One region of the Paenibacillus sp. S-38 genome, then DNA from elsewhere that is predicted to be linked to it. Evidence: a T-box and tRNA genes for the amino acid it is inferred to sense, from the RefSeq annotation. Region 1 holds a T-box; the other regions hold tRNA genes.
The links. The T-box of region 1 lies ahead of ileS (isoleucine--tRNA ligase). A T-box ahead of a tRNA ligase gene usually reads a tRNA of that ligase, here a tRNA-Ile.
Positions count from the first base shown of each region.

Region 2: it encodes a tRNA-Ile, which carries the amino acid that the T-box ahead of ileS (isoleucine--tRNA ligase) is inferred to sense. The anticodon was not compared.
Region 3: it encodes a tRNA-Ile, which carries the amino acid that the T-box ahead of ileS (isoleucine--tRNA ligase) is inferred to sense. The anticodon was not compared.
Region 4: it encodes a tRNA-Ile, which carries the amino acid that the T-box ahead of ileS (isoleucine--tRNA ligase) is inferred to sense. The anticodon was not compared.

Region 1 covers NZ_CP187970.1:3,737,407-3,745,168, reverse strand. The annotation lists gene ACP26L_RS17275 (DUF445 domain-containing protein) at 1-756, shown strand, start outside; gene ACP26L_RS17270 (NUDIX hydrolase) at 1,151-1,792, opposite strand; gene ACP26L_RS17265 (YpbS family protein) at 1,940-2,197, shown strand; gene ileS (isoleucine--tRNA ligase) at 2,652-5,732, opposite strand; T-box leader at 5,798-6,052, opposite strand; gene ACP26L_RS17255 (arylamine N-acetyltransferase family protein) at 6,176-7,033, opposite strand; gene ACP26L_RS17250 (hypothetical protein) at 7,259-7,501, shown strand; gene ACP26L_RS17245 (class I SAM-dependent methyltransferase) at 7,593-7,762, opposite strand, start outside.
Region 2 covers NZ_CP187970.1:1,099,111-1,106,872, reverse strand. The annotation lists partial or broken gene ACP26L_RS05245 (SGNH/GDSL hydrolase family protein) at 61-686, opposite strand; tRNA gene ACP26L_RS05240 (tRNA-Leu) at 832-911, opposite strand; tRNA gene ACP26L_RS05235 (tRNA-Arg) at 915-991, opposite strand; tRNA gene ACP26L_RS05230 (tRNA-Leu) at 1,010-1,098, opposite strand; tRNA gene ACP26L_RS05225 (tRNA-Cys) at 1,109-1,182, opposite strand; tRNA gene ACP26L_RS05220 (tRNA-Gly) at 1,195-1,269, opposite strand; tRNA gene ACP26L_RS05215 (tRNA-Gln) at 1,279-1,350, opposite strand; tRNA gene ACP26L_RS05210 (tRNA-His) at 1,375-1,450, opposite strand; tRNA gene ACP26L_RS05205 (tRNA-Trp) at 1,464-1,534, opposite strand; tRNA gene ACP26L_RS05200 (tRNA-Tyr) at 1,543-1,628, opposite strand; tRNA gene ACP26L_RS05195 (tRNA-Thr) at 1,642-1,717, opposite strand; tRNA gene ACP26L_RS05190 (tRNA-Phe) at 1,722-1,797, opposite strand; tRNA gene ACP26L_RS05185 (tRNA-Asp) at 1,844-1,920, opposite strand; tRNA gene ACP26L_RS05180 (tRNA-Met) at 1,934-2,010, opposite strand; tRNA gene ACP26L_RS05175 (tRNA-Val) at 2,026-2,101, opposite strand; tRNA gene ACP26L_RS05170 (tRNA-Glu) at 2,114-2,185, opposite strand; tRNA gene ACP26L_RS05165 (tRNA-Ser) at 2,225-2,313, opposite strand; tRNA gene ACP26L_RS05160 (tRNA-Asn) at 2,320-2,395, opposite strand; rRNA gene ACP26L_RS05155 (23S ribosomal RNA) at 2,563-5,483, opposite strand; tRNA gene ACP26L_RS05150 (tRNA-Ala) at 5,679-5,754, opposite strand; tRNA gene ACP26L_RS05145 (tRNA-Ile) at 5,774-5,850, opposite strand; rRNA gene rrf (5S ribosomal RNA) at 5,889-6,005, opposite strand; rRNA gene ACP26L_RS05135 (16S ribosomal RNA) at 6,136-7,672, opposite strand.
Region 3 covers NZ_CP187970.1:8,940-16,701, reverse strand. The annotation lists gene guaB (IMP dehydrogenase) at 1-535, opposite strand, end outside; rRNA gene rrf (5S ribosomal RNA) at 711-827, opposite strand; rRNA gene ACP26L_RS00065 (23S ribosomal RNA) at 991-3,911, opposite strand; tRNA gene ACP26L_RS00060 (tRNA-Ala) at 4,129-4,204, opposite strand; tRNA gene ACP26L_RS00055 (tRNA-Ile) at 4,226-4,302, opposite strand; rRNA gene rrf (5S ribosomal RNA) at 4,349-4,465, opposite strand; rRNA gene ACP26L_RS00045 (16S ribosomal RNA) at 4,596-6,132, opposite strand; gene ACP26L_RS00040 (HD-GYP domain-containing protein) at 6,426-7,496, opposite strand; gene gyrA (DNA gyrase subunit A) at 7,640-7,762, opposite strand, start outside.
Region 4 covers NZ_CP187970.1:5,739,032-5,746,793, forward strand. The annotation lists gene ACP26L_RS25270 (phosphotransferase family protein) at 1-808, shown strand, start outside; gene ACP26L_RS25275 (methyl-accepting chemotaxis protein) at 1,013-2,725, shown strand; tRNA gene ACP26L_RS25280 (tRNA-Ile) at 3,017-3,090, opposite strand; tRNA gene ACP26L_RS25285 (tRNA-Met) at 3,112-3,188, opposite strand; gene ACP26L_RS25290 (hypothetical protein) at 3,265-3,429, opposite strand; gene ACP26L_RS25295 (phosphatidylglycerophosphatase A family protein) at 3,575-4,126, opposite strand; gene ACP26L_RS25300 (2'-5' RNA ligase family protein) at 4,286-4,798, shown strand; gene ACP26L_RS25305 (hypothetical protein) at 5,012-6,880, opposite strand; gene ACP26L_RS25310 (efflux RND transporter periplasmic adaptor subunit) at 6,925-7,762, opposite strand, start outside.

The sequences.
Region 1 (7,762 bases):
GCCGCCGATGAGATCTTGAACAGCCGCCACGACGAAACGGGGCTCGATTTTCTGCTCGGCAAGGCTGAACAGTGGGTGCTCCAGGCGGAGACGCGCAAGCTCTTCGGCAATATGTCCATCCGGGCGATCGAGCGCATCGAGCTGCAGGGCATGATGTCCTTCGCGGTGAACGCGTTCCTCGGCTTCGTGAACGAGGACAAGCTTGGCGGCATCCTGCAGAACCTGCTCCTGTCGAACATCGAGAGCCTGCGGACCGAAGGTCACCCGAACCGCGAGAAGCTGCTCGGGGCGATCCGCCGCGAGGTCGATGCGATGCGCGGCAGCGAAGGGCTGCTCGCCGCCCTGGAGGGCTGGAAGGCCAAGCTGATCGGCGCCCTCCTGACGCCGGATCGGCTCACCTCCGTGCTCGGCGGCCTGCAGGGCAAACTGCTCGAGGCGCTGGAGCGTCCGGACTTCGTCCCGCGCTATATTGTGCCGCTCGTGATGCGGTATGTCGACAAGCTGCGGGGGGACGAAGCGGCACTGGCCGCCTCGGACCGCTGGATCCGCGGCAAGGTGATGCATTACGTCGAAGAGAACCACTCCGTGATCGGGCGGCTGGTCCGCGAGAATGTCGACAAGCTCGATGATGAGACATTGATCGCCATGATCGAGGATAAGGCAGGCAACGACCTGCAGTGGATCCGGGTTAACGGCGCGATCTGCGGCTTCCTGATCGGCTTCGTCATCGAAGGCGTCCGCATGCTGATCGTGTAACATGGGGCCGCAAGGAGCCGGCAGGTTATGCGCGGGTTCTGCCGCTGTCATTCGGAACCGGAGGGCCTGAGTACAATGGGTTTGGACCCGCCCTGCTGCTTAACTTGGAAGGTTCAAGAGCGGGCAGCTGGGCATCGGAATCCGACAAGAAGGTTAGAGCTCGGCAGCTGCGCGGAAAAAGCCCGATGAAAACTAGGCAGGCGCCTCTGCAGCGGCATATCAAACGGATGGCGATGACATGTGGAGCAGCGGTCCCCCTGTCTTCGCCAAAGCGATATGCTTTGCTCGTCGTTCTCCCTGCTGGCCGTCAGTCAGCCCGCAAACGGAAGAATAAGCGGGCTGACGGCCGGCCACGGTGCCCTGATACCGGCTCTTGAAGTGATGTTTACTTGCCTCAATCCGCGGCGATGAGCCGTTCAACGGCGTCCAGCACAAGCCGGTAATACGCCGGCGTATGCGGGACCAGGCGCTCCGGCGTCACCGTCTGCACAGAGGGCACCAGCCGGACACCGGCCGCCGTCGCGCCCTGGAGCTCAGCCGACAGGGTCAGCCCTTCGGCCAGCCGGCGGAAGATCGCAAGCGGCATGCGGTACAAGCCTGTCACCTCATCCTCCTGCAGCCGGTAAGCATCCAGCGGCCGGCTGAGCGGGAGCAGAAAGATATGGCAGAACTCCCGGTCCATCCGCCCGCCCGGCAGCTCATCCTCTTCGGCGAAGATTCCGCAGGAAATGAGTGCATCGAAAGGAACCTCGACGCCGAGCTCCTCCTGCAGCTCTCGCACGCCGTCTTCTACGCTCTCGCCGGCCAGCAGATGCCCCGCACAGGAGATATCAAGCAGCCCCGGGAACGTATCCTTGCCGGGATGCCGTTCTTGAAAAAGAATGCTACCCTCCCCTGCCGGCTCCGCCTCATCCCAGATCCAGCACTGGAACGTACGATGCCACAGTCCCTTTGCATGCACCTCTTCCCGGGAGGCCGTGCCTATGGGATTCATTTCCTTATCATAAATGTCGAACAGTTCCTGCTGTACGCCCACGCGTATGCCTCCTGTCATTCGCTGCAGCGAACACGAGGTTCCCCTGCGTTGTCACCGCTGCAGGTCTGTAGTATGATGGTTGGTAAAGTTTTTGCGCTGTTTCATGAAATGAAGATGAGCGCAGCAAGCCCAAAGGAGCCAGTGATCATGAGTGTCCATGATGCCATTACAAAGCATACCCGCAAACAGAACGCCCACCTGGAGCAGTTCCTGAAGCTCGAGCAGCGGCGCGAGCAGGCCATTGACGAAGCCGTCCGCCTCTGCGCCGAAGGCAAGCCGTTCAGCGTGGAGGCGATCAACGCCATGACAGGTGAGATCAACGCCCACGCGACACAGGGCATCTCCCCTACGCGTGTCTTTGTCACGCCGGAAATGATCGAAGACTTCGTCCGCCGCTCGAAGTAAACAGCCTCCTCCCCTGCATCAGTCTTGCGCTTCAGCAGCCCGAGAAGGCTCCCCATGATGAATGGCCTGCGCAGTCCTCACTTCAACGGTGTAAGGACTGCGCCGCTTCATCCTAATCTAGCTAGGCCCCTTAACGAGTCTAGCTGTTATCTCACAACCTTGGCGGACTCGTCAACGCACTTATTTGTTTACATAACAATAATTATGTCCACTAAGTGCAGACCCGCGGGGTCACTCACCCCCCTGCCTTCCGCCGACCTGCTCCTCCTGTCCCGTGTTCCTACATCGCCAACCTGCTCCTGCTCTCCCCGTGCTCCTGCATCGCCGACCCGCTTCTGCTGTCCCCGTGTTCCTGCATCGCCGACCCGCTCCTGCTGTCCCCGTGTTCCTGCTTCTGTCTTCCCTCGCCTGCTTCCTTTCTGTCTTCCGCCGGCCGCTTTTTTCCCGCGCTTCTCTACTCGATCCGCAGCCGGAACCGATGCTCTCCGAAGACGATCTCTTCCATAACCGGTGATGCCGCATACCGCAGCTCGGCCAGCAGGACATTCTCCTCCAGCAGGTGGCGGAACCGGTCCAAAGCCTCCTTCAGCGGAGCTTCGACATCCAGGGTGAGGACCACCCTCTTCTCGATGGGCAGCTGCAGCCTCTTGCGGTAATCCTGAATGCCGCGGATCACCTCACGCACCAGGCCTTCCTGCTCCAGCTCCTCCGTGATCGCGGTATTCAGTGCCGCGTGGATCCCGTACCCCGACGCGGAGGCGAATCCGGCCTTGCCCCGCTTCTCCACCAGCAGTTCATCCAGCGTCAGACGAACGGATTCGCCGGCTATCTCCGCGTCCTGCCAGCCTCGTTCCACCGCCAGCTTCGCATCCGCTGCCGACAGTCCTTTCAGATGCTCCTGAATGGCGCCGACCCGCTTTCCGTACGTTTTACCGGCTGCCTTCAGGTTCAGCTTCAGCTGATATTCGACGAACGAGCCCTCACTGTGCTCCACCCGGATGGTCTTGACGTTGATTTCATCCTTGATGACGGCTTCGAACGCCTTCAGCTGAAATTCCCGGTCAAGCGAGACGATGAGCTCGGACAGCGGCTGCCGAGTCTTGATCCCCGACTCGCTGCGGATGTTCCGTGCCAGCTCAACGATCTGCCGGGCGGTTTCCATGTCGCTTTCGAGCCCTGTGTCGATCGTCCCCCCGTTCACCTTCGGATAGTCGGCCAGATGCACACTGTCTCCGCCGCCCAAGCTGCCAAATACGTCTTCAGCCAGAAGCGGGGTATATGGCGCGATCATCCGCGCCAGCACCAGCAGCACTTCGCGGAGCGTCTGGTAGGCGGATACTTTGTCCTCCGTCATGTCACTGCCCCAGAAGCGGTCGCGCGAGCGGCGGAGGTACCAGTTGCTGAGCTCATCGACAAAGGCTTCCATCTGCTTCGCCGGGTTCAGAAAATCATAGGATTCCAGCCCGTTCTCCACGCTCTGCAGGGTCGTATTCAGCCTGGACAGCACCCACCGGTCCAGCTCATTGCTGGAAACCCGCGGCGGATAGGCATCCGGGTCATAGCGGTCGATCGCGGCATAAAGCGTATAGAACGCATGCGTATTGTGGATCGTATCGATCACCTTGGACTTCGCCTCGGCCACAATGCTCTTCGAAAACCGCTTGCTGTTCCACGGCGCGCTGTCCGAGAGGAGCGCCCAGCGGAAGGCATCCGCGCCGAATTCTTCAATGATCTCCCACGGGTCCACCACATTCCCTTTGCTCTTCGACATCTTGAGGCCGTTCTCGTCGAGGACGTGACCCGTTGAGATGACCGCCTTGTACGGCAGCTGTCCGTTATACAGCGTGGATACGGCCATCAGGCTGTAGAACCAGCCCCGCGTCTGGTCAATGCCCTCGCAGATCATATCCGCAGGATACTGCTCACCGAACAGCTTGGAGTCGCCAAAGGGATAATGGTACTGGGCGAACGGCATCGAGCCGCTGTCGAACCACACGTCGATCACTTCCGGCGTCCGGTCCATAGTGCCCCCGCAGGAGCAGCGCAGGTGAACCTCGTCCACGTAAGGCTTATGCAGCTCCAGGCTGTCCGCGACAGGCGCGGTGGACCGCTCGCGCAGATCCTGCAGGCTGCCCGGCGCATACTCGGCTCCGCAATCCCGGCACTGCCAAATGTTGAGCGGCGTTCCCCAATACCGGTTCCGGCTGATGTTCCAGTCCACAAGCTCCTCCAGAAACTTGCCGAAGCGCCCTTCGCGGATATGGGAAGGATACCACTCCACTTTGCGGTTGTTCTCGATCAGCTGCTCCTTGACCGCCGTGGTCTTGATAAACCAGCTCTCCATCGCATAGTAGAGCAGGGGTGACTTGCAGCGCCAGCAGAAGGGATAGCTGTGCTGGTACCGCTCCTTGGCATACAGCAGACCGCGCTCCGCCAGGCTCTTCACGATATCCACATCGCAGTCCTTGACGAAGCGGCCGGCGAAATCGGTGACCGAATCGGTATACCGGCCCGCCAGGTTAACGACATTAACGAATTCCACACCATGCTGGCGGCACGTACGGTAATCGTCTTCCCCATGCGCCGGGGCGATGTGCACGATCCCGGTACCGCTCGTATCGCTGACGTAGTCCGCGTCGACGACGATATGCCCCCCGTTCACCTCGATATAGCCAAAAGGAGGCTCATAAGCCGTGCCCACGAACTCCGCTCCTTTATGAGTCGACAGAATCTCATAATCCTCTTGGAGCACCTGCTCCACAAGGCTGCCCGCCAGCACGTATACGCTGCCGTTTTGTCTGGCTTTGACATAGTCCAAATCCTTGTTCAGCGCGAGTGCCGCGTTGGCCGGGAGGGTCCAGGGGGTCGTCGTCCAGGCCAGGAAGATCACGTCTTCTTCCCTGCTTTTGAACTTCACCGTCGCACTCAGATCCTTGACCTCTTCGTAGCCCTGCGCCACTTCATGCGAGCTCAGCGTCGTCTGACAGTCGGGGCAGTAAGGGCTGACCCGGTGGCCTTTGTAGAGCAGTCCCTTCCGGTGGATCTCAGACAGCAGATGCCACACACTCTCGATATAAGGGTTGGTCAGCGTGACATAGGGATGCTCCATGTCGGTCCAATAAGCGATGGCTTCGGTCAGCTCCCTCCACTGCTTCTCGTATTCGAATACGCTGCTCTTGCATTTCTCGACGAATTCGGCGACGCCGTACTGCTCGATGGCTTGTTTGCCGGAGATGCCGAGCTGCTTCTCCACGCCCAGCTCCACGGGGAGGCCGTGGGTATCCCAGCCGGCTTTGCGGATGACACGGTACCCGGACATCGTTTTGTAACGGCCGATGAAATCCTTGATCACGCGCCCGAGCACGTGCCCGATATGCGGCTTGCCATTGGCGGTGGGCGGACCCTCGTAGAACACGAAGTTCGGCCTGCCTAACCGGTTATCGATGGAGCTTTGGAACGTACCGCGTTGCTTCCACTGCTCCAGGATCCGCAGCTCTCGGGTTCTTGCTTTTTCTTTCACGTCGACTTGTCTCATGGCGCTTCCTCACTCCACTCCCGTTGATTTGGACAAAGGCTGTAAAAACAAAAAAATCCCGCCCCCTAAGGGACGAGATTCCATCTCGCTCTACCACCCTTGTTCTGAAGCATCGGACGCACCGACCTTCAGCACACTTCCTGCGTACCATCATACGCGTCCCTTGTAACGGCGGGATCCCGGGTCGGCTTACTTCTGCTTCTTCAGCCTTCCTTCTCGGAGAGGATCTTCGGCTGAGTCTTGAACGTTGGCTTTCAGCGCAGGGCCAACTCTCTGGGGATCAAGGGATTCAGCGTACTCTTTCTCGTCATTGAATGTAGTCAGATCATTCAGTTATTTCCTTTTTACACCACTCTACTCCCATTGTCAAATAAATCTGCAAAAAATCCACTCGGGCTCCCCAGGCTCGAAGCACACCTTTTTGCCTGCACGGCCGGCCGGCTTCACAGCCCTTTGGACCGCTTCCACGCTTCGTGAATCCCATACACCCGCTTCCAGAGCTCCTCTCGCTCCAGGGCGCTGTAGTGCACCAGATGCTCGCCGAACACATCGCCCAGCACCTCCAGCCACTGCGCTTTGGTGCGGAGCTCCGTCTTCACTTCCCCCTCATGATCCCTCCGGCTCCAGATGCAGCCGCGCACCTCGTTCGCCCCCTCGGCGTGCCGGTGACGGACCAGGAACAGGTTGATCCACGGGGACTCCGGCGAGGTGGAGTAGTACACATGCTTGGGCTCGAACACGGTAAGGTCCTGCTCCACCTCGGGGGCCACATCCACGCCCGCGAAGGAAGCGGAAGGATCGTGCTCCAGCCTCCAGCCTCCGCCTGCCACCTGGGAATCCGTCACCCGGTAGCGCAGCGGTCCCTGCGGATACTCACCTGCGAGGAGCGGGAGCGGCTCCCAGGGCATATCCCCGAGCCCCGCATCCACGATCCAGCGCTGCTGCGGCTCCTCCGGCAGCGTGACCGTAAGGCCAAGGTGAAATGAATTGATCCGCGGCTCCTGCCCCAAGGGCTGAACGCCCGCCCGGTGCCGGGACACCTGATACCCGAGCGAGAGAAGCAGTGTACTGAACGCGCCGTTCAGGTGAAAGCAGTACCCGCTGCGGCCGGTGGTCATGAGCCTGACCGAAGAGGCGGGGTCGATGGAGGCCGGACGGCCGGCGACAATATCGACCGTCTGCCATGGGATTTTCTCCACGTGGGCCCGGTGAAGCTCAAACAGATAGGATAAGGTCGGCGGCTGTACTCCGGGAATCCCCAGCCTCGACAGGTAAGCGCGGATCTCGCCGCTGTTCAGCATCTAAGCTTCCCCCTCTTATTCGCCTCCCCATCTCCGGCATCGGATGCGGGAGCGGCAGGCATTTTCCACCATTGTATCACATGCACTCCCATTCCTTACCAGATTTCATCGAAGTCTCACCTCTTCTTCAGAAAAGCATCATAAATCGGGCTCGTCTACATACCTTTCCTAATGGCAGGTGGATTGATTGCCGCTTACTCTGTAGAATAAGGGGGGTGAGGTGAGATGGAGATGTCCGAGTCGAGGGCACTGAACACGGAGACAGAGCTGTTCGCCGCCTCTCTCTTCCAGCTCCGCGTCTCGGTATGGGAGCGAACGGCCGACGATATTCCGGTACGGGTCGAGGATGGGGGCATTATCGAACGGTTCACACCGGGCAGCGTGACGATTAACGGGGTTACCTATTCGCGAAGCGAATGCGAGTTCCGGGTCCGCGTGGGCGGCGTATCCTCGCTGGAGGATCAATAAGCCGATGAGACGGCTGCGTGCGCTATACGAACAAAGAAAAAAAAGCAGAAGCTGGCCGGGATTCGGCACCGCTTCTGCTTTTTTGGGTTGGTTATTTTACGGCCTTAATAATAAAGCGGGCGGCATTCGCCGGAATGCCCTGCGGGGTTCGGTACCGCTCCACATACTGCCTGAGCCGCTCGGCATCGCCGTCCCGCTTCCTGAAATCCGGGAGAATCGGCGTGTGGAGCAGGAGAAAGAGCAGATCCTCGTACTGCTCGT
Region 2 (7,762 bases), 2.6 Mb from region 1:
TCTCTTCCCCAGAAGGGTTCGTGAAACAGGGATACCGAATTTAGATAACTGCCGCTCCTCTTACGCTTGCACAGCCTTCAACCACGCATCCGCAATAAGCGCATGTCCCGCAGGAGAGGGGTGAACTCCATCCGGTGCCCAGTAGGCCGGTGAAGTCTGTGCACTCGCAGCGGCAAACAGGCCATCCAACGGGACGTATAGTGTCTGAAACTCGCTCGCCAACTGCCGTACAGCTTGGATCTTCGAATCCAGGTCCTCTCTCCAATTCCGGCGGTCTTCGGGGACCGGAAGAACAAAGGGCTCGATCAAAATTATTTTGGCGTTCAGCTGTTCTTTGGTCTGTACGATCAGTTGGCGATAACGCTCAGCAAACAATTCCGTAGACGTCAGGTCATCGCGATCATAACGTCGCCACGTATCATTGATTCCTATGTAGATGGATACCCAGTAGGTTTGAGTTCCATGCAATCCTCCTGCCACCGCCCAAGCAGGTCAACGACACGATTGCCACCAATCCCTCTATTCAGGAAACGAACTTCCTTTTGTGGGTACAGGTGCCCGAAGCGTGCGGCAGCCATCAAGGCATAACCTACACCGAGGTCATGACCATTGTATCGGTTCCTTCCGCAGTCGGTAATACTATCCCCTTGAAAAAGCACGACCGCTCCATCTTCGATCTTCGTCATGTCAATTCTTCCTCCCTTTTTCTACGATTCTAATCCAGTCCAGCGAGCGCCTGATCCTAAATTTGCTAAACCGAGGGTCCCTTTGTATATCCGCAGAATAAACAAAAAAGCTTAGAAGACTTGATGTCTTCTAAGCTTTCGGTGATGCCGGTAGAGGGACTCGAACCCACACGGTTTCCCTCACGATTTTGAGTCGCGCGCGTCTGCCAATTCCGCCATACCGGCTAGTGGCGTGCCCTAAGAGATTCGAACTCCTGACCTTTTGATTCGTAGTCAAACGCTCTATCCAGCTGAGCTAAGGGCACAAACTATAAACGATGGAGTGGTGCCGAAGACCAGACTTGAACTGGTACGGTGGTCACCCACCGCAGGATTTTAAGTCCTGTGCGTCTGCCGATTCCGCCACTCCGGCGAATAAAAAATGGAGGCGCCACCCAGACTCGAACTGGGGGTAAAGCTTTTGCAGAGCTCTGCCTTACCACTTGGCTATGGCGCCTCGGTACTTAAATGGAGCGGAAGACGGGAATCGAACCCGCGACCCTCGCCTTGGCAAGGCGATGCTCTACCGCTGAGCCACTTCCGCATAATAAAACTGGGGATCTAGGATTCGAACCTAGGCATGACGGAGTCAAAGTCCGTTGCCTTACCGCTTGGCTAATCCCCAATGCTTGAATTCTTTCAAAAGATATGGGGCGGTCGAAGGGAATTGAACCCTCGAATGCCGGATCCACAAACCGGTGCGTTAACCACTTCGCCACGACCGCCATGGCAGGAAAACAGGGGCAGCAGGAATCGAACCCACACCAAAGGTTTTGGAGACCTTTGTTCTACCTTTAAACTATGCCCCTATAAAAACTGGTGGAGGCTGATGGATTCGAACCACCGAACTCGTACGAGAACAGATTTACAGTCTGCTGCGTTTGGCCACTTCGCTAAGCCTCCGTATGAAATTACATGGTGCCGCCGAGAGGACTTGAACCCCCAACCTACTGATTACAAGTCAGTTGCTCTACCAATTGAGCTACAGCGGCATAATGGTGGCTCGGGACGGAATCGAACCGCCGACACGAGGATTTTCAGTCCTCTGCTCTACCGACTGAGCTACCGAGCCTTCTAAAACATAACAGCATTATATCTTACTTCACGAGAAAAGTAAATGGCGGAGCCGACGGGATTCGAACCCGCGGTCTCCTGCGTGACAGGCAGGCATGTTAGGCCTCTACACCACGGCTCCACACTAGGAAAATTGGTTGCGGGGGCAGGATTTGAACCTGCGGCCTTCGGGTTATGAGCCCGACGAGCTACCGGGCTGCTCCACCCCGCGTCAGTAAAATCATTATGGTGGAGGCTGACGGGATCGAACCGCCGACCCTCTGCTTGTAAGGCAGATGCTCTCCCAGCTGAGCTAAGCCTCCATGGGATAAAGATGACCCGTAGGGGATTCGAACCCCTGTTACCTCCGTGAAAGGGAGGTGTCTTAACCCCTTGACCAACGGGCCGAACCAATGGTAATTGCAATAAACCTAAAGGTAATGCTACGGAGAGAGAGGGATTCGAACCCTCGAGACGCTTGTGACGCCTACACGATTTCCAATCGTGCTCCTTCGGCCAGCTCGGACACCTCTCCAAGAAATGGCTCCCCGAACAGGACTCGAACCTGTGACAACTCGATTAACAGTCGAGTGCTCTACCAACTGAGCTATCAGGGAATAACTGATCAAGGCTTGCACCTTGAAAACTGGATACGAAACGGTCGTTCGGGTATATCATTTTGCGTTCCGTTGTGCTTTCGCACAAAGGTCACTATGATATATCCTCACTCGCTAGCTAAAAACCTAACATCTACATTACTGCTGCCGCTTCCTTGCGGAAGCTTGTGGATAAGCCCTCGACCGATTAGTATTCGTCAGCTCCACACGTTGCCGCGCTTCCACCCCGAACCTATCAACCTCGTCGTCTACAAGGGGTCTTACATACTGGGAAATCTCATCTTGAGGGGGGCTTCACGCTTAGATGCTTTCAGCGCTTATCCCGTCCGTACTTGGCTATCCAGCCGTGCTCCTGGCGGAACAACTGGTACACCAGCGGTACGTCCATCCCGGTCCTCTCGTACTAAGGACAGCTCCTCTCAAATTTCCTGCGCCCGCGACAGATAGGGACCGAACTGTCTCACGACGTTCTGAACCCAGCTCGCGTACCGCTTTAATGGGCGAACAGCCCAACCCTTGGGACCTACTTCAGCCCCAGGATGCGATGAGCCGACATCGAGGTGCCAAACCTCCCCGTCGATGTGGACTCTTGGGGGAGATAAGCCTGTTATCCCCAGGGTAGCTTTTATCCGTTGAGCGATGGCCCTTCCATTCGGTACCACCGGATCACTAAGCCCGACTTTCGTCCCTGCTCGACCTGTTTGTCTCGCAGTCAAGCTCCCTTATGCCTTTGCACTCTTCGAATGATTTCCAACCATTCTGAGGGAACCTTGGGGCGCCTCCGTTACGCTTTAGGAGGCGACCGCCCCAGTCAAACTGCCCACCTGACACTGTCCCCGCACCGGATCACGGTACCAGGTTAGAACTCCGATACGATCAGGGTGGTATCCCAACGGCGCCTCCACCCAAGCTGGCGCTCAGGCTTCTCAGGCTCCCACCTATCCTGTACAGATCGTACCAAAGTCCAATATCAAGCTGCAGTAAAGCTCCATGGGGTCTTTCCGTCTTGTCGCGGGTAACCTGCATCTTCACAGGTATTAAAATTTCACCGGATCTCTCGTCGAGACAGCGCCCAAGTCGTTACGCCATTCGTGCGGGTCAGAATTTACCTGACAAGGAATTTCGCTACCTTAGGACCGTTATAGTTACGGCCGCCGTTTACTGGGGCTTCGGTTCACAGCTTCGGGTTACCCCTAACCGCTCCCCTTAACCTTCCAGCACCGGGCAGGCGTCAGCCCGTATACTTCGCCTTGCGGCTTCGCACAGACCTGTGTTTTTGCTAAACAGTCGCTTGGGCCTTTTCACTGCGGCCCCCTCGGGCTATTCACCCTACCGAGGCACCCCTTCTCCCGAAGTTACGGGGTCATTTTGCCGAGTTCCTTAACGAGAGTTCTTCCGCGCGCCTTAGCATGCTCTGCTCGCCTACCTGTGTCGGTTTGCGGTACGGGCACCTTCTCCCTGGCTAGAGGCTTTTCTTGGCAGCCTGAACTCATGACCTTCGGTACTTAAGTTTCCCTCCCCATCACAGCTCAGCCTTACGATGCGCGGATTTGCCTGCACATCAGCCTCACTGCTTGGACGAGCATCCATCAGCTCGCGTCACTATCCTTCTGCGTCACCCCATCGCTCATAACGGTTCACGGTGGTACAGGAATTTCAACCTGTTGTCCTTCGACTACGCCTTTCGGCCTCGCCTTAGGTCCCGACTTACCCTGAGCGGACGAGCCTTCCTCAGGAACCCTTAGGCTTTCGGCGGATCAGATTCTCACTGATCTTTTCGTTACTCATACCGGCATTCTCACTTGTATGCAGTCCAGCTGTCCTCACGATCAACCTTCAACCCGCATACAACGCTCCCCTACCCCAGGATATCATAGATATCTAGTCATAGCTTCGGTGGTGTGTTTAGCCCCGTTACATTTTCGGCGCAGAGTCACTCGACCAGTGAGCTATTACGCACTCTTTCAATGGTGGCTGCTTCTAAGCCAACATCCTGGTTGTCTGTGCAACTCCACATCCTTTCCCACTTAACACACACTTGGGGACCTTAGCTGATGATCTGGGCTGTTTCCCTCTTGACAATGGATCTTAGCACTCACTGTCTGACTCCCGGGCATCACGTTTGCGGCATTCAGAGTTTGACTGGACTTGGTAACCCTTGGCGGGCCCCGCACCCAATCAGTGCTTTACCTCCGCAACGCTAACCCGAGGCTAGCCCTAAAGCTATTTCGGGGAGAACCAGCTATCTCCGAGTTCGATTGGAATTTCTCCGCTACCCCCACCTCATCCCCGAATTTTTCAACATTCGTGGGTTCGGGCCTCCAGTGCGTGTTACCGCACCTTCACCCTGGACAGGGGTAGATCACACGGTTTCGGGTCTACGTCCACGTACTCATTCGCCCTATTCAGACTCGCTTTCGCTGCGGCTGCGGCTTCTCACCTTAACCTCGCACGGGAACGTAACTCGCCGGTTCATTCTACAAAAGGCACGCCATCACTCATTAACGAGCTCTGACTTCTTGTAAGCACACGGTTTCAGGTTCTTTTTCACTCCGCTCCCGCGGTTCTTTTCACCTTTCCCTCACGGTACTGCTTCACTATCGGTCACCAGGGAGTATTTAGCCTTGGCAGATGGTCCTGCCGGTTTCCCACGAGGTTTCACGTGTCTCGCGGTACTCAGGATCCGTCTAGGGTGTTCGCAGAATTTCGGTTACGGGGCTTTTACCCACTCTGGCCGGCCTTTCCAGACCTGTTCGCCTACTCTGCTTAACCCACATTGACGTCCTACAACCCCAAGGAGCAAGCTCCTTGGTTTGGGCTTCTCCGCTTTCGCTCGCCGCTACTGACGGAATCACTATTGTTTTCTTTTCCTGAGGGTACTTAGATGTTTCAGTTCCCCTCGTCTGCCTCCGATGCAGCTATGTATTCACTGCATGGTACATGCGAATTACCACATGTGGGTTTCCCCATTCGGACATCCCCGGATCAAAGCCTGCTTACGGCTCCCCGAGGCATTATCGTTGTTCGCCACGTCCTTCTTCGGCTCCTGGTGCCTAGGCATCCTCCGTGTGCTCTTAATAGCTTAACCAAATGCTCGTAGTTTCGTTTTGCGCTCCGTTATGCTTCGCATAAAGGTCGCTTCCAAAAACGAAATACATCGCTAGCAGCTATAAAGATAAAACATTAGATTACTTCAGCTAGTTTGTTTCGTATATCCAGTTTTCAAGGAACAATATTGCAATTCATCACGGCATCGACCGTGGTGGATTGTAGAGCATTAAAATGGTGGAGCCAAGCGGGATCGAACCGCTGACCTCCTGCTTGCAAGGCAGGCGCTCTCCCAGCTGAGCTATGGCCCCATGGCAATATATAATTATATGGTGGGCCCTAGTGGACTCGAACCACCGACCTCACCCTTATCAGGGGTGCGCTCTAACCAGCTGAGCTAAGGGCCCATAGAAAAAAAGATATTCAAACCCAAATGAATGGGTTCGCTTGGCGACGTTCTACTCTCCCAGGACCCTGCGGTCCAAGTACCATCGACGCTGGAAGGCTTAACGTTCGTGTTCGGGATGGGTACGCGTGGTTCCCTTCCGCCATCATCACCAAACGAAAGAATATCTTGTTGAAAGGTATTGCACCTTTCAAAACTGAACACGAGTGAGTGTCCCGCATACGCGGTTGATGCAGCTTGCGCTGCCGATTTGATCCGGCCATCTTCATGGCCATGATCTCCATAGAAAGGAGGTGATCCAGCCGCACCTTCCGATACGGCTACCTTGTTACGACTTCACCCCAATCATCTACCCCACCTTCGACGGCTGGCCCCCTTGCGGGTTACCCCACCGGCTTCGGGTGTTGTAAACTCTCGTGGTGTGACGGGCGGTGTGTACAAGACCCGGGAACGTATTCACCGCGGCATGCTGATCCGCGATTACTAGCAATTCCGACTTCATGCAGGCGAGTTGCAGCCTGCAATCCGAACTGAGACCGGCTTCTAAGGATTCGCTCCATCTCGCGACTTCGCTTCCCGTTGTACCGGCCATTGTAGTACGTGTGTAGCCCAGGTCATAAGGGGCATGATGATTTGACGTCATCCCCACCTTCCTCCGGTTTGTCACCGGCAGTCACTCTAGAGTGCCCAACTTAATGCTGGCAACTAAAGTCAAGGGTTGCGCTCGTTGCGGGACTTAACCCAACATCTCACGACACGAGCTGACGACAACCATGCACCACCTGTCTCCTCTGTCCCGAAGGAGGACCCTATCTCTAGGGCTTTCAGAGGGATGTCAAGACCTGGTAAGGTTCTTCGCGTTGCTTCGAATTAAACCACATACTCCACTGCTTGTGCGGGTCCCCGTCAATTCCTTTGAGTTTCACTCTTGCGAGCGTACTCCCCAGGCGGAGTGCTTATTGTGTTTACTTCGGCACCAAGGGTATCGAAACCCCTAACACCTAGCACTCATCGTTTACGGCGTGGACTACCAGGGTATCTAATCCTGTTTGCTCCCCACGCTTTCGCGCCTCAGCGTCAGTTACAGTCCAGAAAGCCGCCTTCGCCACTGGTGTTCCTCCACATCTCTACGCATTTCACCGCTACACGTGGAATTCCGCTTTCCTCTCCTGCACTCAAGTCTTCCAGTTTCCGGTGCGAACCGGGGTTGAGCCCCGGGCTTAAACACCAGACTTAAAAAACCGCCTGCGCGCGCTTTACGCCCAATAATTCCGGACAACGCTTGCCCCCTACGTATTACCGCGGCTGCTGGCACGTAGTTAGCCGGGGCTTTCTTCTCAGGTACCGTCATTCGCAGAGCAGTTACTCTCCACGACATTCTTCCCTGGCAACAGAGCTTTACGATCCGAAAACCTTCATCACTCACGCGGCGTTGCTCCGTCAGGCTTGCGCCCATTGCGGAAGATTCCCTACTGCTGCCTCCCGTAGGAGTCTGGGCCGTGTCTCAGTCCCAGTGTGGCCGATCACCCTCTCAGGTCGGCTACGCATCGTCGCCTTGGTGGGCCATTACCCCGCCAACTAGCTAATGCGCCGCAGGCCCATCCGTAAGCCACAGGTTGCCCCGTGTTTCATGATTCCGGCATGCACCGAAACCAGCTATCCGGTCTTAGCTACCGTTTCCGGTAGTTATCCCGATCTTACAGGCAGGTTGCCTACGTGTTACTCACCCGTCCGCCGCTAAGCACCGAAGTGCTCCGCTCGACTTGCATGTATTAGGCACGCCGCCAGCGTTCGTCCTGAGCCAGGATCAAACTCTCCATTAAAGAAAAGCTGATGACTCATTTTGAAGCTTGGCAGAAACTCATCGCTGAGTCTCTATATTTAACACTCACTCGTTGTTCAGTTTTCAAAGG
Region 3 (7,762 bases), 3.7 Mb from region 1:
GCTTCTGCAGAAGCCCTTCAGCCTGCTGCAGCGTAGTTCCCACAGGAGCAGTGACCAGCTGTTCGCGGGTCATGACTTCTTTAATTTTGATCGAATAGTCATGTACAAAACGCAGGTCACGGTTGGTCAGGATGCCGACGAGCTTGTTGTTCTCATCACAAATCGGTACGCCGGAGATCCGATACTTGGCCATAAGCTCTTCCGCATCATATACGTGATGTTCAGGAGTAAGGGAGAAAGGATTGGTGATTACGCCGCTCTCGGAACGCTTAACCCGGTCCACTTCTTCTGCTTGCTGGGCGATCGGCATATTCTTATGAATAATCCCGATGCCACCTTCTCTTGCAATGGCAATCGCCAAAGCCGATTCCGTCACCGTATCCATCGCCGAGCTGAGGAAGGGAATATTCAACTTGATTGCACTGGTCAATTCCGTTGAGATGTCAATTTCTTTGCCGAACACATCCGATTTACGGGGCACCAGCAGTACGTCGTCAAATGTTAGCCCTTCTTTGGCAAACTTAGTCTCCCACACAAAAATAATCCTCCTTCATGTTATACCTCATATAAAGCCCGAAAAGTATTATTGCAATCTTATCAAAAGCCCATTTTTGGTGTCAAGCCTAAACTGGGTGCATTTTCATGGGTTTTCATCCATGTTTTAAATAAAAAAAGAACCCTTTCGGATAATTTCCAAAAAGGCTCTTTTTGCTTGGCGACGTTCTACTCTCCCAGGACCCTGCGGTCCAAGTACCATCGACGCTGGAAGGCTTAACGTTCGTGTTCGGGATGGGTACGCGTGGTTCCCTTCCGCCATCATCACCAAACGATTATTCAAGGCTTGTACCTTGAAAACTGGATATACATTCGGGTATATCATTTTGCGTTCCGTTGTGCTTCGCACAAAGGTCACTACCAAAATGATATATCCTCACTCGCTAGCTTAAGACTAACATCTACATTACTGCTGCCGCTTCCTTGCGGAAGCTAGTGGATAAGCCCTCGACCGATTAGTATTCGTCAGCTCCACACGTTGCCGCGCTTCCACCCCGAACCTATCAACCTCGTCGTCTACAAGGGGTCTTACTAATTGGGAAATCTCATCTTGAGGGGGGCTTCACGCTTAGATGCTTTCAGCGCTTATCCCGTCCGTACTTGGCTATCCAGCCGTGCTCCTGGCGGAACAACTGGTACACCAGCGGTACGTCCATCCCGGTCCTCTCGTACTAAGGACAGCTCCTCTCAAATTTCCTGCGCCCGCGACAGATAGGGACCGAACTGTCTCACGACGTTCTGAACCCAGCTCGCGTACCGCTTTAATGGGCGAACAGCCCAACCCTTGGGACCTACTTCAGCCCCAGGATGCGATGAGCCGACATCGAGGTGCCAAACCTCCCCGTCGATGTGGACTCTTGGGGGAGATAAGCCTGTTATCCCCAGGGTAGCTTTTATCCGTTGAGCGATGGCCCTTCCATTCGGTACCACCGGATCACTAAGCCCGACTTTCGTCCCTGCTCGACCTGTTTGTCTCGCAGTCAAGCTCCCTTATGCCTTTGCACTCTTCGAATGATTTCCAACCATTCTGAGGGAACCTTGGGGCGCCTCCGTTACGCTTTAGGAGGCGACCGCCCCAGTCAAACTGCCCACCTGACACTGTCCCCGCACCGGATCACGGTACCAGGTTAGAACTCCGATACGATCAGGGTGGTATCCCAACGGCGCCTCCACCCAAGCTGGCGCTCAGGCTTCTCAGGCTCCCACCTATCCTGTACAGATCGTACCAAAGTCCAATATCAAGCTGCAGTAAAGCTCCATGGGGTCTTTCCGTCTTGTCGCGGGTAACCTGCATCTTCACAGGTATTAAAATTTCACCGGATCTCTCGTCGAGACAGCGCCCAAGTCGTTACGCCATTCGTGCGGGTCAGAATTTACCTGACAAGGAATTTCGCTACCTTAGGACCGTTATAGTTACGGCCGCCGTTTACTGGGGCTTCGGTTCACAGCTTCGGGTTACCCCTAACCGCTCCCCTTAACCTTCCAGCACCGGGCAGGCGTCAGCCCGTATACTTCGCCTTGCGGCTTCGCACAGACCTGTGTTTTTGCTAAACAGTCGCTTGGGCCTTTTCACTGCGGCCCCCTCGGGCTATTCACCCTACCGAGGCACCCCTTCTCCCGAAGTTACGGGGTCATTTTGCCGAGTTCCTTAACGAGAGTTCTTCCGCGCGCCTTAGCATGCTCTGCTCGCCTACCTGTGTCGGTTTGCGGTACGGGCACCTTCTCCCTGGCTAGAGGCTTTTCTTGGCAGCCTGAACTCATGACCTTCGGTACTTAAGTTTCCCTCCCCATCACAGCTCAGCCTTACGATGTGCGGATTTGCCTGCACATCAGCCTCACTGCTTGGACGAGCATCCATCAGCTCGCGTCACTATCCTTCTGCGTCACCCCATTGCTCATAACGGTTCACGGTGGTACAGGAATTTCAACCTGTTGTCCTTCGACTACGCCTTTCGGCCTCGCCTTAGGTCCCGACTTACCCTGAGCGGACGAGCCTTCCTCAGGAACCCTTAGGCTTTCGGCGGATCAGATTCTCACTGATCTTTTCGTTACTCATACCGGCATTCTCACTTGTATGCAGTCCAGCTGTCCTCACGATCAACCTTCAACCCGCATACAACGCTCCCCTACCCCAGGATATCATAGATATCTAGTCATAGCTTCGGTGGTGTGTTTAGCCCCGTTACATTTTCGGCGCAGAGTCACTCGACCAGTGAGCTATTACGCACTCTTTCAATGGTGGCTGCTTCTAAGCCAACATCCTGGTTGTCTGTGCAACTCCACATCCTTTCCCACTTAACACACACTTGGGGACCTTAGCTGATGATCTGGGCTGTTTCCCTCTTGACAATGGATCTTAGCACTCACTGTCTGACTCCCGGGCATCACGTTTGCGGCATTCAGAGTTTGACTGGACTTGGTAACCCTTGGCGGGCCCCGCACCCAATCAGTGCTTTACCTCCGCAACGCTAACCCGAGGCTAGCCCTAAAGCTATTTCGGGGAGAACCAGCTATCTCCGAGTTCGATTGGAATTTCTCCGCTACCCCCACCTCATCCCCGAATTTTTCAACATTCGTGGGTTCGGGCCTCCAGTGCGTGTTACCGCACCTTCACCCTGGACAGGGGTAGATCACACGGTTTCGGGTCTACGTCCACGTACTCATTCGCCCTATTCAGACTCGCTTTCGCTGCGGCTGCGGCTTCTCACCTTAACCTCGCACGGGAACGTAACTCGCCGGTTCATTCTACAAAAGGCACGCCATCACCCATGAACGGGCTCTGACTTCTTGTAAGCACACGGTTTCAGGTTCTTTTTCACTCCGCTCCCGCGGTTCTTTTCACCTTTCCCTCACGGTACTGCTTCACTATCGGTCACCAGGGAGTATTTAGCCTTGGCAGATGGTCCTGCCGGTTTCCCACGAGGTTTCACGTGTCTCGCGGTACTCAGGATCCGTCTAGGGTGTTCGCAGAATTTCGGTTACGGGGCTTTTACCCACTCTGGCCGGCCTTTCCAGACCTGTTCGCCTACTCTGCTTAACCCACATTGACGTCCTACAACCCCAAGGAGCAAGCTCCTTGGTTTGGGCTTCTCCGCTTTCGCTCGCCGCTACTGACGGAATCACTATTGTTTTCTTTTCCTGAGGGTACTTAGATGTTTCAGTTCCCCTCGTCTGCCTCCGATGCAGCTATGTATTCACTGCATGGTACATGCGAATTACCACATGTGGGTTTCCCCATTCGGACATCCCCGGATCAAAGCCTGCTTACGGCTCCCCGAGGCGTTATCGTTGTTCGCCACGTCCTTCTTCGGCTCCTGGTGCCTAGGCATCCTCCGTGTGCTCTTAATAGCTTAACCAAGTCGCTCGATGATTTTATTTTGCGTTCCGTTGAGCTTCGCTCAAAGGTCACTACCAAAATAAAACATCCCGCTAGGCAGCTAATAAAAAACATTAGATACTTCAGCTAGTTTGTTTCGTATATCCAGTTTTCAAGGAACAAACGATAATGCTGTCGACTTTTGCGGCGACAAAAAGGATTCTACCACAAAATTCTAGGCATTTCAAGAAGAAATTTGGTGGAGCCAAGCGGGATCGAACCGCTGACCTCCTGCTTGCAAGGCAGGCGCTCTCCCAGCTGAGCTATGGCCCCATGGGAATGTATAAAATTATATGGTGGGCCCTAGTGGACTCGAACCACCGACCTCACCCTTATCAGGGGTGCGCTCTAACCAGCTGAGCTAAGGGCCCGTATCAAGATATGGTTTCATAACAAAAGCCCACCCAAGGTGGGCTTGCTTGGCGACGTTCTACTCTCCCAGGACCCTGCGGTCCAAGTACCATCGACGCTGGAAGGCTTAACGTTCGTGTTCGGGATGGGTACGCGTGGTTCCCTTCCGCCATCATCACCAAACGAAAGAATATCTTGTTGAAAGGTATTGCACCTTTCAAAACTGAACACGAGTGAGTGTCCCGCTTGCGCGGCTTTTGCAGCTTGCGCTGCCGATTTGATCCGGCCATCTTCATGGCCATGATCTCCATAGAAAGGAGGTGATCCAGCCGCACCTTCCGATACGGCTACCTTGTTACGACTTCACCCCAATCATCTACCCCACCTTCGACGGCTGGCCCCCTTGCGGGTTACCCCACCGGCTTCGGGTGTTGTAAACTCTCGTGGTGTGACGGGCGGTGTGTACAAGACCCGGGAACGTATTCACCGCGGCATGCTGATCCGCGATTACTAGCAATTCCGACTTCATGCAGGCGAGTTGCAGCCTGCAATCCGAACTGAGACCGGCTTCTAAGGATTCGCTCCATCTCGCGACTTCGCTTCCCGTTGTACCGGCCATTGTAGTACGTGTGTAGCCCAGGTCATAAGGGGCATGATGATTTGACGTCATCCCCACCTTCCTCCGGTTTGTCACCGGCAGTCACTCTAGAGTGCCCAACTTAATGCTGGCAACTAAAGTCAAGGGTTGCGCTCGTTGCGGGACTTAACCCAACATCTCACGACACGAGCTGACGACAACCATGCACCACCTGTCACCTCTGTCCCGAAGGAGGACCCTATCTCTAGGGCTTTCAGAGGGATGTCAAGACCTGGTAAGGTTCTTCGCGTTGCTTCGAATTAAACCACATACTCCACTGCTTGTGCGGGTCCCCGTCAATTCCTTTGAGTTTCACTCTTGCGAGCGTACTCCCCAGGCGGAGTGCTTATTGTGTTTACTTCGGCACCAAGGGTATCGAAACCCCTAACACCTAGCACTCATCGTTTACGGCGTGGACTACCAGGGTATCTAATCCTGTTTGCTCCCCACGCTTTCGCGCCTCAGCGTCAGTTACAGTCCAGAAAGCCGCCTTCGCCACTGGTGTTCCTCCACATCTCTACGCATTTCACCGCTACACGTGGAATTCCGCTTTCCTCTCCTGCACTCAAGTCTTCCAGTTTCCGGTGCGAACCGGGGTTGAGCCCCGGGCTTAAACACCAGACTTAAAAAACCGCCTGCGCGCGCTTTACGCCCAATAATTCCGGACAACGCTTGCCCCCTACGTATTACCGCGGCTGCTGGCACGTAGTTAGCCGGGGCTTTCTTCTCAGGTACCGTCATTCGCAGAGCAGTTACTCTCCACGACATTCTTCCCTGGCAACAGAGCTTTACGATCCGAAAACCTTCATCACTCACGCGGCGTTGCTCCGTCAGGCTTGCGCCCATTGCGGAAGATTCCCTACTGCTGCCTCCCGTAGGAGTCTGGGCCGTGTCTCAGTCCCAGTGTGGCCGATCACCCTCTCAGGTCGGCTACGCATCGTCGCCTTGGTGGGCCATTACCCCGCCAACTAGCTAATGCGCCGCAGGCCCATCCGTAAGCCACAGGTTACCCCGTGTTTCATGATTCCGGCATGCACCGAAACCAGCTATCCGGTCTTAGCTACCGTTTCCGGTAGTTATCCCGATCTTACAGGCAGGTTGCCTACGTGTTACTCACCCGTCCGCCGCTAAGCACCGAAGTGCTCCGCTCGACTTGCATGTATTAGGCACGCCGCCAGCGTTCGTCCTGAGCCAGGATCAAACTCTCCATTAAAGAAAAGCTGATGACTCATTTTGAAGCTTGGCAGAAACTCATCGCTGAGTCTCTATATTTAACACTCACTCGTTGTTCAGTTTTCAAAGGGCAATGTCATGTTTGTTTTCGCCACCTGTTCAGCGGCGACTTGATCAATATATCACAGCAGCCTACTGTAATGCAAGAGTTTTTTTGAAAATTCATAAAGCAATCTGAAAAACTAATAAAAAGAAGTCCCCGCTCCTAATAAACGAAGACTCCTCTATTTCTGTAAAGTACGGATATTTTTTGGTTTGCTCTTATCTGAGTTTTTAAGAAGAAAGCACATCCAAAATGTATAGATTCCGTTCCACCGTCAAATTGATAATGCTCCCGTTTACGTTAACCCAGGGCCTTGTAGGATTCGAGCGGTCAGAGAATACAATCTCGCCGGAGCGCCCGTCGTTCAGCTTAACCAGTGTACCGTTGTGGAACGAAGTTACCTTCTGAATAAAGGTCTGGACGATCGCAGGGTCCAGTTTGCCGAACGATTCCTGGAGCAGCTCTTCAAGCACCAAGTACCGTGACTTGGCCCTCTTATGAAACCGGTCAGACGTCATGGCATGGAACATGTCGGTAACGGCAACAATCTTCGCATAGAGATGAATCTTATCACCCGTAATTCCAAGCGGATATCCCGTGCCGTCCTCACGTTCATGATGCTGCAGTGCACAAAGCTTAACCCCTTCGTTGATCGCTGCAACGCCTTTTAGAATATTGTAACCGAGGATCGTATGCTTCTTCATTCCTTCAAGCTCCGCAGATGTAAGTGCATCCGGTTTGAACAGAATGGAGGCATCCAACTTTGCGTTTCCGATATCATGCAAAAGCCCCGCCAATGCGATGGGAATTAAATCCTTGGCCGCGCAGCCATGCCATCTAGCCAATTGAAAGGAGGTAAGTCCCACCATAATGCTGTTATGGTACATATAGTCTGTCAGCTGAAACAGACGCGGGCTGAAGGTGAGTACGTTGTATTGGTCAATATGGCGAATCAACCCCTCGAGTGCCGTCCGGATCTCTAAAATTGGAGGAGCTTGTCCACCGGGGCCCACACTATCAAATATCTGTCTGAGCAAGCGGAGCATCTTATCGTATTGTTCCTGGAAGTTCGATGTAACGGCTTCCGGCTTATCTGAGACTGCCGGAGACTCCTGTGCAGCTTCCTTCCCTCCGTTCTTTGACTCTATCTCAACGGAAGAAATAAGGAATGCCTGCAAAATTTCCATATCCCTGCCAGAGATCACTTTTCCCTTAGGAAAGAGAACCTGATTTCTCTTCGTCACTACATTCTCACTAATTCTGTCGCCGTACTTTAATTGGGAAACAGGGACGGGTGCCATAAAAATCCCTCTCTTTGCCTTCAGTATGCAAGCTCTTGCAGTATAGGCCCACTTCCGCAAAACCAAGACCGGAGACCTACGTAAACCCATTATAAATCAAAAAGAATGGGGATGTAAGCCCCATTCTTCTCGGATACTATTGGTTATTCTTCAGCGGGTTCATCCAAGCCTTCTTCCGTATCTTGAATCTCTCCGGCTTCTTCGCCTTCCAGATCTTCCCCGGAATCTTCGCTCTTCTCCACCCGAGCTAAGGTAGACACTTCATC
Region 4 (7,762 bases), 2.0 Mb from region 1:
TGATGTCATGATCATCGACAAGGATGGACCCGATCCAAGGGTCTTTCGCTTCCCCAAAGAAGGACATAAGGATGCTCATCATCACATACTGCTTGAACAGCTCATCATGCCTCGATTAATAAATTGGGTCCCTCATATTCCTCAGTATGACATCATTGAAAATGACCCTATCCCTTATGTAAGTTACCCTATGATAGTGGGAGATCAACTCAAGCCCCCTCTCTCCACTCAAGTACCTGAAGATAAACTATCCAGTATCTCTAAACATGTGGCTACCGTACTGTATGGAATTCATTTATTTCCTGGCAGCGCCTACTTTCCAATCGAACTATCAAAATCGGAATATTTTAAATTTCATTGGAAACAGCATTACAAAACAATAATCAAATACGTATGTCCCTATTTAGAACATAGACAAAATCAATGGATTGCTTGGCTTTATGAAAGCTTTCTCAATGATGACCGGAATTTTCAGTTCCAGCCCTGTTTTATCAATGGTGACATGAAAAAGGATCATATTATTATTGATCCAAAATCTTATCAATTTAAAGGTATCATCGATTTGGGTTTAAAATTTGGAGACCCTGCTATGGACTTTGGATATATCAGGCTGGGAGAATCATTTATGTATCAGCTGCTGCAGCATTATAAAGGGGATGTAAACGGGACATTCGTTCAAAGAGCCCGTTTTTACCAATTTACAGTACCTTTAACAGGGCTGCTGATAGGTTTTACTCAGAAAGATCAAACATACATCCAGATCAGTCTGAACCAACTAAACCATTCCATACAGGAAAGCCAATTTTAAACAGGGCTTTCTTGTTGGCTTCTTAGAGACGGACCCATCGCCATGGGCCGTCTTCTTTTTTTATTTCCGAACAAACGAAAAGGGCCGTCTGTAAGATGGTTCTTCGAAGAGAACTTCTTCCAGAATGACTGACTTCAACTTTCGCATGTTTCTGCCGATATACTTAGCTGGATAGACCTAATAAAATAAAAAGGTGGCATCATGATGAAACTGCTAAAGAACCTTAACATTTTTAAAAAACTCATGATTATCTTAACCGTAAGCGTGATTGCTCTTGGATATGTAGGATACTTGGGATTAGCGAATATTACTAAGATGGCCGAGAATTCCGAGATTATGTATCAGCAGAACCTGCTGCCGCTCAATACGGTTATGCAGATCCGGGTCAACGCGCGGGCAAGCGACGCCTATACGCTTGAGCTGATGACCACTACGGATCCTGCCCGGAATCAGGAATTGATTGAGGAGATCACATCCGCCTGGGACGAGATTGACGGAATGATTCAACAGTTGGAGTCGACGAATTTACGTGAAGAGCAAAGGACCCTCATTGCCGAATATAAAAAGCATGCCCAAGCATTGACGGAGAGCAGAAATCGAGTCATTGCTTTGGCCGATCAGAACAAGAATGCGGAAGCCTACGCCATTTACGCAGAATCGGTCGAAGCCAATCGCAAACTTGTGAATGATACGTTAAAGCAGCTGCAGAAGATGAAAATTGAAGACGCCGGTGGAATCAATACAGCCAACCAAGAAAGCAAAGGACGCACGCAGAGCCAAGTCTTTTATACTGGCATCGCAGCCATCCTTATTCTAGTCATCCTGAGCTTCGTGATTACGCGTATGATTGTCAAACCAGTAAGAGAGGTGAAGGCCCTCTTAACCGAAGCGGAAAACGGTGACTTTACGGTAAAAGGCAGCTACCGTTCCAAAGATGAGATCGGTGAGCTTACTACTTCCTTCAACAATATGACGGCTAAGCTGCAATCGATCTTTGGTACGGTTCAATCCTCATCCCACATTGTAGCCTCCACGTCCGAGGAACTGAGCGCCAGCGCCGAGCAGAACAGCCAGGCGTCCGAGCACATCGCGACAACGATTCAAGAGCTCGCTGCCGGAACCGAGCTGCAGGTGGAAAAAGTCGAGGACAGTTCTTCAGCCATCACGGATATGACCGGTTACACGCAGACCATCACGGATAATACGGAGAAAATGAAGCACGACGTCCTGCACGCGTCCCAGATGTCATCCGAAGGCAACCAAGCCATTTTGGAAGTGACGACTCAGATGAATTCAATCTACGCCAATGTAAACAGCCTGTTCGACGCCGTAAAATCGCTCAATGAGCGTTCCAACGAAATCGAGCAAATTACGAATGTGATCTCCGGCATATCAGCCCAGACGAATCTGCTCGCTCTCAATGCTGCGATTGAAGCAGCACGGGCCGGCGAACATGGCAAAGGCTTTGCTGTTGTTGCGGGAGAAGTAAGGAAGCTTGCGGAGCAATCTAATCAATCGACTGAACAAATTTCCCGTCTGATTCAGCTGATTCAGCAGGATACAGGGCTTACGCTGCAGACGATGGAGAAGGCCTCGCAAGAAGTGAATGCCGGTCTGAACGTCGTGAATCATGCAGGCAGCTCGTTCCAAAAGATTGACCAAGCCGTCAGCGGTGTCGTTACACAGATCGAAGGCATTTCTGAAGCGCTGAAAAAATTGGCCGGCGGCGCCACTAACGTAAATACATCTATCGATGATGTTCGGGGTGTTGCCCATAAGTCGGCTTCCATAACGCAGAACATCTCGGCGGCAACTGAAGAGCAACTCGCTTCGATGCAGGAAATCTCTTCGTCCGCACAGGCACTTGCCGGCTTAGCCGATGATCTACAAAAAATCGTGAGCCAGTTTAAGATTTAACTCTTCAAACAACTGGAGCAAAGCGATCACGCGGTTCAAGGGAACCGGCTGGTTCAAATGGCAATCAGACCGAAAAGCTCAAGCGCAGGCTTGGGCTTTTTGTGTTGAACTGAGGCGAAGAGGGCCCTGGTACGATCAAGATACGTTAACGCACAAAAAGCGCCCCACCATTTTCGGTCAGGGCGCTTTCATATCATTTCTCAGCGTTATGCCGCCTTCTTACATTCGGTAGCAAAAACAACAAGGCCATAAAAGAGAAAAAACCCTTATACATTAAGGGTTTCGCGCCTATGGGCCCTGAGGGACTCGAACCCCCGACCAATCGGTTATGAGCCGACCGCTCTAACCAACTGAGCTAAGGGCCCACAAAATGGAGGCAGGAAGTTTGGTTGCGGGGGCAGGATTTGAACCTGCGGCCTTCGGGTTATGAGCCCGACGAGCTACCGGGCTGCTCCACCCCGCGCCAGTAAAAATATCCATTGCTTTATGGCGACAGGATTAACTATACACCATGCCAAACTCCTGAGTCAAGTATAAATTTATACCGTATACCGGACGCCAAACCGCCCTTTGCGTGAACGGAATACCTGAACCTCGCTCGGGCATTCATACCCGTAGATCCACCAGTCCTCTTCCATCCGTTTGGCCAGACAGCCGGCCTGAAACTTGCTGTCATATAATTTCACCCAATAGATCCAGTTCATTGATTCACACTCCGCTTGCCAGCCGTTGATGAATTCCTGCTCTTAGCATAACCAAAAAGAAGCTTCCTTATTTGGGAGAGAAGCTTCTTCGTATGGTGTAATGTAGAAGTATGATGATACGATGATTCCAGTGTACCTTTCACCGTCAGCTTGCGTTCTCCTCCGGCCCCGCAATGTAGGCCACTACGCCTTCCTTCTCTGCGAGATCCCTCTGGTGATGCGCAATACGGGAGGAAGCGGAGGATGCGATGGCCGCGACGAGGTCGTCGAGGAAGGTATGAATCTGCTTGCCGTTCTTGGTATCGAGCCGCTTGATGATGCCGATCTTATGCTTGTCAAGGTGGCCGAAGGTGGTGACGGCTATGCTGCCATAGCCGAATACCGATCCGAGCGCCAGCGTTTCGTCACACCCGAACAGGCCTTCATCCGATTCGATAATCGACTGGATTGGCTCCGTCAGCAGCCCTTTCTCGGCTAGGACGTCCAGTTCGATCCCGACCAGTATGGCATGCTGGAGCTCACGCTTCTTCAGCACCGCGTGCACGGATTCCACGCACTCCTCCAATGTCAGGCTGGGCTGGTAAGGCAGCTGCATTTCCCGAACGATCTCAGCTATGTCTTCTATGGTGACTCCGCGCTCTTCCAGCTTCTGATAGACGGCGGTTTTAACTTCGATGCTGTGAACCTGACGTTTCATGGAGATCGCCCCTTATACCGGAATGCGTTCATTATAACATACGATGATAACGCTTGCATTAGGCTCGTGCAGGGAAACGGGACATCTTTTTCCACGGAAGGTTTTTCCCTTGGAATGGCTGCCCAGCAGGCGTTATAATAAATAAAAGGAGGGAATCCCATGTTCTATGGTATCGCCGTATTTCCGTCTCAAGAGATTGCCGAGGTCGCGGCTCCGCTGCGCAAACGATATGATCCCCGTGATTTTCTGATCCGTCCGCATCTCACGGTGTACGAAAAACAGGAGTGGACGCACGAACAGCTGAATGATGCGGTAGCGGTTCTCCATTCCATCGCCGGTGCTTGGCAGCCGTTCCAGCTCCACTTCAACCGGTTCTCCAGCTTCTATCCGGCCAGCAATGTAATCTATATGGCCCTCTCCGACCCCGAGCCGCTGCGCCGGCTCCACGAGGCGATCTCCCAAGGTCTGCCGCGGCCCGTACCGGAGAAGCCTTACCTGTATACGCCCCATCTTACGGTTGCCCAGGAGCTTGGCGACGATGAGCTCCACGATGTCCTATCGAGCCTGAAGAATAGGACACTCGACCTCCAGTGCACGATTGACCGGTTTGCCCTGCTGCGCCAGGAGCAGAACGGCGTGTGGAAGACGGTCAGCGAGTTTGTGCTCTCATAAGATAATAGTATTCCTTGGAATCCGCCCTGGAAGGGGCGGATTTTTGTGTGCTGATCATCATGCAACCCTAATTCCGGATGATTCTCAGCCTCCCGATTTGGCAAGCCCCCGAACTCCCGGTCTATGCTGACATGAACCGACCAAAAAGCCGGTCCCTTTGGACCGGCTCTGCTGGAATGATGAATCTATAAGTACTTAGTTTACTGCTATGAATTATTGCTTTTGAACACCTACAAGACGCTTCGCCACGCCGCCGTTTTCGGTCGTGAAGGTTTCGTACACTTTGACGATAAGTGGGAAAACTCCCTGCGGGCTTACGCCGCTGAAAGTAAATTTATTCTCTCCTGGAAGCAGACGACCTTCCCCGACGAACGGTTTGGTAGCCGATCCGATGAAGTTGCCAAGGGCGTCATAAAGCTCGAACATCAAGCCTGTGGAGCTTGCATCAAGCTGCACGAGATCCTGACGCTTCAGTTCCAAGTTCGGCTTGGCACTGTAAACATATCCCTCGGCACTGAAGGTGTGAGACAGATTCAGTGACTTGAATTTAATTTCAAAAGGATATGCCACTATCGTCTGGTTGATATCACCCGACGGTTGAAGCGGAAGTTTATAAGCCGCAATGGTCGTTTTGTAAGGCGCCGCCAGCTTCATATCCTGTACCTTCACGCCCAGCCCCGTACCCGGCTCGGACAGCGGTACGGCATAAGAATAACTAACCGTAATCGCCGACTTCGGAAGAATTTGGGCTGTAGAAATCTTCTGTCTCGCCCCGCTGTACTCGTATCCGTCACTGCTGACAAGATCGGCCTGGAAAGCAGGCACCGCCACCGGCTTATCGCTCTTGTTGTACACCTTGAACTTCGCGGTTACGGTCTTCGCGCCTTCTTCCGTGTTCTCGAACATATCGAACTGGGCCACCGACACATCCAGCTCCGCCGGGATCAGCTCGCTGCGCTTGTCAAACTGCATGACGTCGCCGATATTGTACGGCACAAATTTCGTATCCGTCGGCCCGGCCGGCAGCAGAATGTTCAGCCGGCCCACATAGTAGCCGCTGCGGGCCGTGTTCACAGCAGCTGCTGTCCCCGCACTTGCAGCACTTGCAGCACCGGCATCCACGCCGGAGGCCGCCGCATCGGTGCCGCTCGCACCGGCATCCGTACCGGCGGACGAGCCTGCCGAGGCCGCCGCAGCCGTCGAAGCCGAGGCGTCAGAGGCCGCTGCCGCTCCGCCGAACTGCTCCTGCGTCAGCACGTTCAGCGAAGTAAGCACCGTATCCTGATCCGTTGGGATGGCGAAATGGATGTACTTCTCTTCCTTCGGCTGCAGGGACAAGGTTCCCTGCTCCACACGGGAGCCGGAGAACACCTTCTCTTCATTCCTGCCGTCAATGACGAACGCCGGCATCTCTTCCTTCTTCGCCGTTGGATTGTAAGCGAGCAGCTGCACGACGAAGACCGTGCCGTTCTGCGTCGATTCCTTCTTGATATTCACCGGCGTGTACTGGATCGGAGAAGTCAGCGAAGGGATGACGAACGTGTCGGACCATTTCTTCACGGCCTTCGGGTCGGTGATAAGCGATTCGCTCCCCTGCCATACAGTGCCGGTAATCGGGGCGGCCACGATGACGGTTTCCTTCTTCGGATAGACGTAGACGTCCACGTCCGTCCAGTTGACTTCGGTCAGCGTGATCTCATCCGTGCGGTCCACTACGGAGATGTAGCCGACCTCGGTGGTCGCTTTCGGCTGAATCGACTTGGGGCTTCCGGCGCTCGGCTGCAGCGTGTATACCGTGCCTTCGCTGGATTTGACGCGGAGCTCATAATCCGGTACCCGTGTTACGCCGCTGCCGTTATTCTTGAGCCGTACGACGACGCCAAGCCGGGTCCCTTCCTCTACCTTCTCGTTCAAGACGGCCTTGACTTCAAAATCAAGCAGGTCCGTCAGCTTATAGCTCACGACGGCCGGCACGACCGATTCGGCAGCGGGCGCTTCGGCGGCTAGCGCGGCATAGCTGGGATTGATGAGAGATGCGGAGAGTATAACGGATGCTACGGTTATTTTCAGTTTGCGGTTCACTTGGTTCTCCTCCTGTCGGATCCTTTGTGGATTGCTCGGCCCGTTTACTTCGCCAGCTGAACTTTCTCTTTGTCCTTCAGCTGGTTCTGGCCGGAGATGATCAGCTGCTCCCCTTCTTTGACGCCGGAGATGACCTCCTGAATCGTCTCATTCAGCCGGCCGAGCTGCACCTTGCGCTTCTCCGCCTGGTCCCCTGCGAGGACGAATACGAAGGTGTCGCCGCCTTCGCGAACGACGCTCAGGGTAGGAACGGCAACGACCATCTGCTCGTTCTCCCCGGTGAGCTGAATCTGCGCTTTCATGCCCGGCTTCAGCTTGCGGTCGGCGTTCGGCACTTCCAGCTCCAGGGAATAGGCCTTCGTATCGCCGCTCATCACGTCCGCCAGGTAGCTCACTTTGGCTGCGGTTTTGTCCACAACACCCGGGATATAGAAGATGAGCTCGCTCTTGCCGCGGACCAGGTTGGCCGCATCCTCCGCCAGCTCCGCCTTGATCTTGATCGGATCGAGCTGCTGGATCTTCGCCGCGCTGAAGCCGGCGCTGAGCGTCATGCCCTCTTGGATCGGAAGGTCGGTCAGCACGCCGCTGACGGCCGCCTTCACTTCCATGTTGCCGAGGGTCCGGTCCGCTTCGCGAAGCGTCACGTTGGCCGTCTGGATCCCCTGCTCCAGCTCGATGAAGTTGTTCGTGCTGTCGAGGGTCTGAAGCTTGCTGCGGTTGGCCTCCAGATCCAGCTTTTGGCTGCTCAGCTGCGTTTCGGCCTGCTCCAGCTGGATCTTGGTCACGAGCCCGAGATCGTAGTCATTGCGCATTTTATTGTAATTTTTCTCGGCATCCTTGATGGCCTGCTCCAGCTTGGTAATCCCGTTCTGCAGCTCTTTA